2 regions of the Mesorhizobium sp. M1143 genome follow, and region 1 is predicted to be linked to the other one. Evidence: predicted binding sites of a transcription regulator. Region 1 holds the regulator's gene; the other holds the start of a gene.
The links. Region 1 encodes PhoB, which activates phosphate uptake and scavenging genes when phosphate is short. Its sites were predicted from a motif close to TGTCATNNANCTGTCAT; they were not measured.
Positions count from the first base shown of each region.

Region 2: the regulator PhoB is predicted to act here: its motif matches at 3,070-3,086, upstream of NKH35_RS26545 (DUF1045 domain-containing protein).

Region 1 is NZ_JAMYMJ010000038.1:281-4,829, reverse strand. Features, by position in the region: gene pstB (phosphate ABC transporter ATP-binding protein PstB) at 1-675, shown strand, start outside; gene phoU (phosphate signaling complex protein PhoU) at 717-1,421, shown strand; gene phoB (phosphate regulon transcriptional regulator PhoB) at 1,438-2,127, shown strand; gene NKH35_RS22205 (ROK family protein) at 2,158-3,393, opposite strand; gene xylF (D-xylose ABC transporter substrate-binding protein) at 3,650-4,549, shown strand, end outside.
Region 2 is NZ_JAMYMJ010000056.1:5,938-10,486, forward strand. Features, by position in the region: gene NKH35_RS26530 (ABC transporter permease) at 1-502, shown strand, start outside; gene phnN (phosphonate metabolism protein/1,5-bisphosphokinase (PRPP-forming) PhnN) at 505-1,134, opposite strand; gene NKH35_RS26540 (alpha-D-ribose 1-methylphosphonate 5-triphosphate diphosphatase) at 1,131-2,285, opposite strand; gene NKH35_RS26545 (DUF1045 domain-containing protein) at 2,321-3,028, opposite strand; gene iolB (5-deoxy-glucuronate isomerase) at 3,166-3,978, opposite strand; gene NKH35_RS26555 (hypothetical protein) at 4,160-4,408, opposite strand; gene iolE (myo-inosose-2 dehydratase) at 4,418-4,549, opposite strand, start outside.

The sequences.
Region 1 (4,549 bases):
CAGAACCAGGTGACGGCGCTGATCGGCCCCTCCGGCTGCGGCAAGTCGACCTTCTTGCGCTGCCTCAACCGCATGAACGACACCATCGATTCGGCGCGGGTGACCGGCAAGATCACGCTCGATGAAGACGACATCTACGACAAGAACATCGATGTCGTCGAACTGCGCGCACGCGTCGGCATGGTGTTCCAGAAACCCAACCCGTTCCCGAAGTCCATCTACGAGAACGTCGCCTACGGCCCGCGCATCCATGGGCTGGCCAAGCGCAAGTCCGACATGGACCAGATCGTCGAGCAGAGCCTGAAGAAGGCGGCGATCTGGAACGAGGTCAAGGACCGCCTGCAGGAGCCCGGCACCGGCCTGTCCGGCGGCCAGCAGCAGCGCCTGTGCATCGCGCGCGCCATCGCCGTGTCGCCGGAGGTGATCCTGATGGACGAGCCCTGCTCGGCGCTCGATCCGATCGCCACCGCCCGTGTCGAGGAGCTGATAGACGAGCTGCGCCAGAACTACACGATCGTCATCGTCACCCATTCGATGCAGCAGGCGGCGCGCGTGTCGCAGCGCACGGCGATGTTCCATCTCGGCTATCTCGTCGAGGAGGGCGCCACCGACAAGATGTTCACCAACCCCGACGACAAGCGCACCCAGGACTACATTACCGGCCGCTTCGGCTGAGCCGTCCGGCGGGTGAATTTTCAGGCACGAGGACCAAGATCATGGGTGAACATACCGTCGCCTCCTTCGATGAAGAGCTCGGGCAGATCAGCAAGCTGATCCGCGACATGGGCGATCTGGCAGGCTCGATGGTCAGCGGCTCGACCAGGGCGCTGCTCAATTCGGACAATGCGCTGGCACAGCGTGTCGTTTCCGACGACGCCATCATGGATGCGCGCCAGCGCGAACTGGACGACCGCGCCATCACGCTGATCGCCAAGCGTCAGCCGATGGCCAACGATCTGCGTGCCGTGGTCGGCTCGATCCGCATGGCGGGCGACCTCGAGCGCATCGGCGACCTCGCCAAGAACATCGCCAAACGCGTCGGCACCGTGGGCTTGAGCGTCACGCCGCGCGACCTCTCGCACTCCATCGACGCCATGGCGCAGCTGGTGCTGATCCAGGTGCAAGGCGTCGTCGAGGAATATGCCGCCACCGATGCGGCAGCGCTTGCAAAACTCAGGAATGACGACGAGCGCATCGACGTCAAATACACGTCCGTGTTTCGTGAGCTCTTGACCTACATGATGGAAGACCCTCGCAACATCACCGCCTGCACGCATCTCTTGTTCTGCGCCAAGAATCTTGAGCGCATCGGCGATCATGTCACCAACATCGCCGAAAATGCGTATTATGTGCTGACCGGCCAGCAACTGCCCGCCAATCGTCCGAAGCAGGACGAGACGGCGATGGCCATGCCGGCCTGATGAGGGTGAACTGCCGATGATCGCGCCACGCATCATGGTCGTGGAGGACGAGGAGCCGCTAGGCGTGCTCCTCCGCTACAACCTCGAATCCGAAGGCTATCACGTCGAGGTGGTGACACGCGGCGACGAGGCCGAGATCCGCCTGCAGGAAAACGTGCCCGATCTCCTGGTGCTCGACTGGATGGTGCCCGCTGTTTCCGGCATCGAGCTCTGCCGGCGCCTTAGAGTGCGGCCCGAAACCGAGCGGCTGCCGATCATCATGCTGACCGCGCGCGGTGAGGAAAGCGATCGCGTGCGCGGCCTGTCCACCGGCGCCGACGACTATCTGGTCAAGCCATTCTCGACGCCGGAGTTCATGGCGCGCGTGAGGGCGCTGCTGCGCCGGGCCAAGCCGGAAGTGCTGTCCAGCGTGCTCAAGGTCGGCGACATCGTGCTCGACCGCGAGTCGCACCGTGTCTACCGCAAGAAGAGCGAGATCAGGCTCGGACCGACCGAGTTCCGGCTGCTCGAATTCATGATGCGCCATCCCGGCCGCGTGTTCTCGCGCAGCCAACTGCTCGACAATGTCTGGGGCGAGACGATCTATATCGACGAGCGAACCGTCGACGTCCATGTCGGGCGCTTACGCAAAGCGGTCAACAACGGCCGCATGCCGGATGTCATCCGTACCATTCGCGGCGCCGGCTACGCGATCAGGGAAGACTAGGATGCTGCGCGTCGCGCCGTTGCCGGCCATTCAGGCGACATGCTTGCCGGATTTGGCCTGAATGCCCGGCGCGAAAATCTCCTGATCGACGAAGCCGAGCGCGCGCATGGCACAGCCTTCGCGGATCAGCGGCAGCTCGTTGGGCTCGGTGTCGAAGGAGATCGATTTCGAGTGCTGGCCGCCGGCGGTCTGGGCGATCGCTTCGCGCAATGCCGGTTCGATCAAGTCGAAGGCGGCGGCGCTGACGCCTACCATGGCGACGGGTGCCGGATCGATCAGCGCAAACAGGCTGCCGAGGCCGAAGCCGAGCGCCTCGCCGGCCTTGCGATAGGCTTCGCGCTCCGGGCCGTCGGTTTCGCGGGCGCGCGCGGCGAGTGCGCGCATATCAGCGTCGCCGATATCGACCGGCTCGGCATCCTCGCCCATCATTTTGGCGCTGCGCCAGATGGCGTAGTTTCCGGCATAGGCCTCGACGCAGCCGCGCCGCCCGCAGCGGCAGAGCGCGCCGCCCGGACGGTGGATCATGTGGCCGAACTCGCCGCCCGAGGAATGGGTGCCGGTGAAAAGTTCGCCTTTCAGCACCAGTCCCATGCCGATGCCGTGCGATAAGAGGATGGCGATAAAATTGTCGCGGTAGCGCTCGGGCTGGCGCCATTGCAGCGCCACCGCCATCATATTGCAGTCGTTCTCCATGGTGGCCGGAATGCCGAATTCCGCTTCCAACATGTCGGCGAAGGCAATGTCGGTCAGTGGCGTGATTGGCGACCACAGCATGGCCCGCGCCTGCGAATCGGTGATGCCCTGGATGCCCATGGCAATGCGGGCGATGCTCTGGACGTCCAGGTCCGGGTCCTCGAGACGCCGCCGGACGATTGCTACGCATTCGCCGATCAGTTCGTCGCGCGGCATGGTCAGCGTGTCGAGCCGGCGCTGTTCTTCCGCGACCACCTGGCCGGCATAGTCGATGACGGTGACGGAGAGGAAGTTCAGCGACAGCACCACGGTCATCACCGCCGCCGCTTCCGGATTGAGGCCAAGGCCGACCTGCGGCCGGCCGCGTTTCAGCGAGCCGGTCTCGCCAGGCTTGCCTTCAATCAGGATGCCTTCTTGAATCAGATCAGACGAGATTGCCGATATGGTCGAATGGCTGAGGCCGGTGGTCGCCGCAATCTCGGTCCGCGACGGCTGGCCGGCCCGGCGCACGGCCGAAATCACCATCGCGCGGTTGCGACGGCGCAGATCGTCGTGGCGGATTCCAACCGACATTTGTTTCCTCCCGGCCTCCTCGCGCCTCATGATAGTGAAGGCGTTCGACGGCACCAGCCAAATATTGGCAGACGCCGGCAGCCCTGTCATTGTTTATTGCGGAGCTCGAAAAAATTCGGCAAGGCCATCAGAAACCATGTTGACAGCGCTTTATCATTGAACCAGTGTTTTTTCGAGGCTCGAAAAAATGGAGCCTCTGTGTGCAGGCCTTCGGGCCAGTTTTGTCGCGCCGCGCGCGGGGCAGGGAGGGTTTATCATGAACAGATTTGCAGCCGCCATGCTGGCGGGCGCCGCCATGTCGCTGACGCTGGTCTCGGTCGCGCAGGCGAAGGACAAGGTCATCGGCGTCTCCTGGTCGAACTTCCAGGAAGAGCGCTGGAAGACGGACGAGGCGGCGATGAAGACGGCGATCGAAGCCGCCGGCGACAAGTACATTTCCGCCGACGCGCAGTCCAATCCCGGCAAGCAGCTGACCGACGTCGAAAGCCTGATCTCGCAAGGCGCCAACGCGCTGATCGTCCTGGCGCAGGACGCGTCGGCCATCGGCCCGGCGGTGCAGAAGGCGCTGGACGAAGGCATTCCGGTCGTCGGCTATGACCGCCTGATCGAGAACAAGGACGTCTTCTACCTGACCTTCGACAACAAAGAAGTCGGCCGCATGCAGGCCCGCGAAGTGTTCAAGGCGAAGCCCGAGGGCAACTATGTCTTTATCAAGGGCTCTGGCTCGGATCCGAATGCCGATTTCCTGTTCTCGGGCTCGATGGAAGTGCTCAAGGAAGCCATCGACTCGGGCAAGATCAAGAATGTCGGCGAGGCCTATACCGATGGCTGGCTGCCGGCCAATGCCCAGAAGAACATGGAACAGTTCCTGACCGCCAATGACAACAAGGTCGATGCCGTGGTTGCGGCCAATGACGGCACAGCCGGCGGCGTTGTCGCCGCGCTGACGGCGCAGGGCCTTGCCGGAACGGTTCCGGTCTCGGGCCAGGACGGCGACCATGCCGCTCTGAACCGCATCGCGCTCGGCACGCAGACGGTGTCGGTGTGGAAGGACGCGCGCGAACTCGGCAAGAACGCCGCCGAGATCGCCTCGCAGCTTGCCGATGGCAAGAAGACGGGCGACATTGCCGGCGCCAAGGACTTCACCACGCCTGGC
Region 2 (4,549 bases), on a different contig from region 1:
CTTCATCGCACTGATCGTCATTTCGATCGTCATGTGGGTGGTGCTGCACCGCTCGGTGTTCGGACGCTACCTCTATGCCATCGGCAAGAACGAAGAGGCGGCGAAATATTCGGGAATTCGCACCGGCCGTGTCGTCATGGCCGCCTATGTCATCTGCGGCGTGCTGACGGCGCTGTCGGCGATCTATTTCGCCATGTACACGCGCTCGATCTCGCCGGCCAGCCACGGCCAGTTCTACGAGCTCTACGCCATTGCCGCCGCCGTTCTCGGCGGCTTCTCGCTGCGCGGCGGCGAAGGCTCGCTGGTCGGCGTCATCCTGGGCACCGTGCTGCTGCAGGAGTTGCAGAACCTGGTCAATCTGCTCGGCATCCCGTCCTCGCTCAACTTCGCGGTGATGGGCGGCGTGATCCTGATCGGCGTGCTGGTCGACCAGCAATGGGGCGTGTTCCGCGCAAGGCGGCTGATGCTCGATGCCAGCCGGAAGACTGTCGCGGCGGAGTAGCGCTACATCACGCCGGATATATCCGAGAAGGCCATCGCCTTGCGCAGCACCTCGGCGAAGCGTTCTCCGGCGGCTTCGCGCTGGCCGCCATTGTCGATCGAGGTGACGCCGGAGCCGGACAAAGCGATATTGGCGCTGCGGGCGAGCCGAGCCAGCACTTCGCCGCGCGATTCGCGGCCGCGCTGGGCGAGACGCTCGGCGAGGATTTCCGGCGAGGCGGTGATCTCGACGACAGCCAGATTGGCATAGCGCTCCCGCAGCACCGGGATGACTGCGCGCGAGACATTGGCGACCGCGACATAGCCGTTGGCGATGGACGAGTCGACATCGGCCGGAATGCCGTAGCGCAGGCCGTGCGCCTCCCAGGAAATGGCGAAGGCGCCGTCGGCCTCGGCTTCGACAAAGGCCGCGTCGGCCAGCGTGTCGTGATCCTCGCTTGCCGCATCGCTCGGCCTGGTGATGACCCGGCGGACGAACTCCAGCCTCGTCTCGTCGGCAAACAAGGTGCGGGCATAACCGATTACCGTATCCTTGCCGGCGCCACTCGGGCCGACGACGGCGACAAACACGCCGTTGCGGAGCGGAAAGGCCTCGCTGCTGAGTTCGCGCTCGATCGACGCCGAGACCATCAGGCGACCCGGCGCCCTTGGCGCCAGACAGTGCGCACGACCGGCACATGGTCGTCGACGCGCACACGCACGAGGTCGGCGCGGCGGCCCTGTTCGATGACGCCGCGGTCGTTTAGGCCGATCGCCTCGGCCGGATTCTTCGACACCATCGCAACCGCCTGCGGCAGGGAAATGCCCTCGACGACGTCGCCGAGGAAGAAGGCCGACTGGATCAGGCTGAAGGGAATGTAGTCGGACGACAATATGTCGAGCAGGCCGTCGCCGGCCAGCGTGCGGGCCGAGACGTTGCCCGAATGCGAGGAGCCGCGCATGACGTTGGGCGCGCCCATCAGCACGCCGAGCCCGGCATCCTTCGAGGCCTTGGCGGCTTCCAGCGTGGTCGGGAATTCCGCGACGCGCACGCCCTGCTCGATCGCTTCGTCGACATGGCCCGATGTGGCGTCGTCATGGCTCGCCAGCACAATGCCCCGCTCGTTGCAGGCGGCTGATATCGCCACCCGGTTCGGTCCCGAATTCTTCGCTGATTCCGACATCCGCTTTTCGCAGAACAATTGGAAGTCGCGATCGGTCAGCTTCAGCTTGCGCTGGTAGTAATAGGCGTAGGTCTCGAGATTGACGAACTGGCGCTGTCCCGGCGCATGGTCCATCAGCGAGGCCAGTTTGACCCGCTCGTCGCCATCGAAATTGGCGAAAGCCCGCAAGCAATCCGGCGCCGAGACCTCGCAGCGCAGGTGCAAGAAATGGTCGGCCCGCAACCGGTCTTTCGCGACGCTGTCCTCGATCGCGCCGGCGAGCTTGCGGATGTCGTCGCAGGTAATATCCGCGTCCTCGTCCATGCCGACACGCAAAGCGTCGAGCACGGTGGTGATGCCGGCGGTGGCCACCTGCGCGTCATGGGCAAGGACGGCGGCGATCGGGTTCCAGCGCACTTTCGGGCGCGGCGCATAGTGGCCTTCGAGATGGTCAGTGTGCAGCTCGACCAGGCCGGGAATGATGTAGTCGCCGCCCATGTCCTCGCCGCCCATGCCCCCGCCGGTGTGGCCGGTGCCGGCGTCGACGCCGGAGATAAAACCGTCGCGCAGCACGAGCGACCCTTCGACGATCTCGTCGGCAAGCACGATGCGGGCGTTGTGGAGAACAGTTTCGGCGGTCATTTCAGGCGGTCCCTGGTTACTCGGACGAATTGCGGTTAGGCGGTTTTTCGGGCAGCGCGGCGGCCGAGCGCATGATGCGAAAGCACCATGAACGGAGCGCCCGGTTCGGTTTCGACGAACAGCGTCAGCGCATCCACCAGCACCGGCTGCTGCAGCACATCGGCGAACAGGCTGTCGATTGCCGCGCGCAGACGTTGGCTTTCCTGCGGCCCGGCCCGGCCGGACAGCGTCATGTGGAAGCGAAAGGTCTCGAACACGTAGGGGTAGCCCCACTGACAGAGATTGCGGAACTCGGCCGGTTTCAGCGAATCCGGGCTGCGCCGTTCGATTTCCGCTTCGGTGAGCGGCGCGCGAAAACGGTCGAAGCTAAGCACGACATCATCGGCGAAACGGTTGAGCGGCGGCAGCGGACCTTCCGGCACCAAAGCGAAGAAACCATCGATCTGGCTGACGACCAGGCGCGGGATGGTGACCGTCGGCGTTGCTTTGGCAAAGGCGTCCAGCGCCGCGCGCAACGAGCTTTCGGTTTCGTTGGCGGCCAACCGGAAGGGCGCTTTCAGCGTCGCATGAAAACCGTAGCGCCGCGCCGATGCGGTGTGAAAGGCGACTTCGGCCGCCGACAGCTCGCCCACCGCCTCGACCGGCCTGGTGGCGGCGCCAAAGGGGTCGCGACCCAGCCAGTTGGCGGCGATCCGCGCCAACGGCTCGTCCTGCCTCGGGGTGAAATAGATGGCGTAGCGCATCGAAAAAAATCCTCGTCAGCCCGCTGCCATAGGTGATTTCCATGACGGATTGACGAAGCTTATGCGAGTTTTCGAAGGCAAATCGACCCCATGGATCGTTAGCCGACGATTTTTCTTCCGGCGCAAGCGAAGGCCGATCAGGCCTTCATGAGCCATTCGTGCTCGGGCGCGTTGTGGAACTTCCACGTCCGCTTCGGCCCGGCCATGACGTTAAGGTAATAGAGGTCGTAGCCGTGACAGGCCGCGCACGGATGATAGCCCTTGGGCACCAGCACGACATCGCCGTCCTCGATCGCCATCGCCTCGTCCAGTTCGCGGGCGCCCGACTTGTCGGCGTCGGTGTAGACGCGCTGGAAGGCAAAGCCCTGCGGCGGGTTGAGGCGGTGGTAATAGGTTTCCTCAAGATAGGATTCGGCCGGCAGATTGTCCTGATCGTGCTTGTGCGGCGGGTAGCTCGATGTGTGGCCACCGGGCGTGATGACCTCGACCACCAGCAGCGAGTCGGCGGGCTTGCCCTCGGGCAATATGTTGGTGACGTAGCGCGTGTTGGTGCCTTTGCCCCGAGTCTCCTGGCCGAGGTCGTCGGGTGCGATGACGCGAACGGGCAAGCCGCCGCCCAGGCCCGGCGCCGAGCAGACCGCGAGTTCGAGATCGGTGTCGGCGGTGACCGACCAGTCCGAACCCTCCGGAATATAGACCGACCACGGCTTGCCCTCGAAGGGCGACATGCGCTCGCCGAGCAGGCCGAGTTCCTGGCCGCCGGCCCTTGCCGTGCCCTTGCCGGTGACGAACACCAGGCAGACTTCGCGATCCTGCGTCTTGCCGGATGCGGTCTCGCCCGGCTTCAGGCGGTGCAGGTCGAAGCCGACATAGGTCCATCCGGCGCTTTTGGGCGTGACATGGGCGACGCGGCCATGGCCCTTGTCGGCTTTGACGAGCAGTTTCGACATGTTTTGTCTCTCCTATCGCAAGTCTTCGAGGTCGGCCTCTCAACTTCGTCATCCTAGAGCGAAGCTCCGTCGCGAAGACCCTAGGATGACGAAGCGAGGGACGTTCCGGCCAATCACCGACGTAGGCGATACGCCAGGTGTCGAGTGTCCGACCCGCAAGCCCTTCCGAGCCACGGCCGCTTCATTCCTTCGGTTCGGCGTCCGCCTTCGCTTCGCCGGTCTTCGGTCGATCAGGCGCAGCCTTGCTCTCCTCCACCGGCTTGTAAAGATAGAAGAACTGCCACACCGCGTAGGCGGCAAAGCCGAGCGCAATGATGCCCCAGAATGGGGTGCCGGAGGCGAATTCTATTCCGGCCCAGATCACGCAGACGGCGACGACGGCAACGCGCCGCCACAGCGGCCGGAAGAACGGGTGCTCGTAATCCTTCATCGGACCGGCTTACGCATTGGGAAAGCCTTGCGTCTCGACCGTGTAGCCGGCCGCCGTCATCACCCGCATCAGCTCCTTGTAACCCACGTGGGCCATCTTCAGCGGCGGGTTCTTTTTCGGGTCCTGCTCGGCCTCGACGAC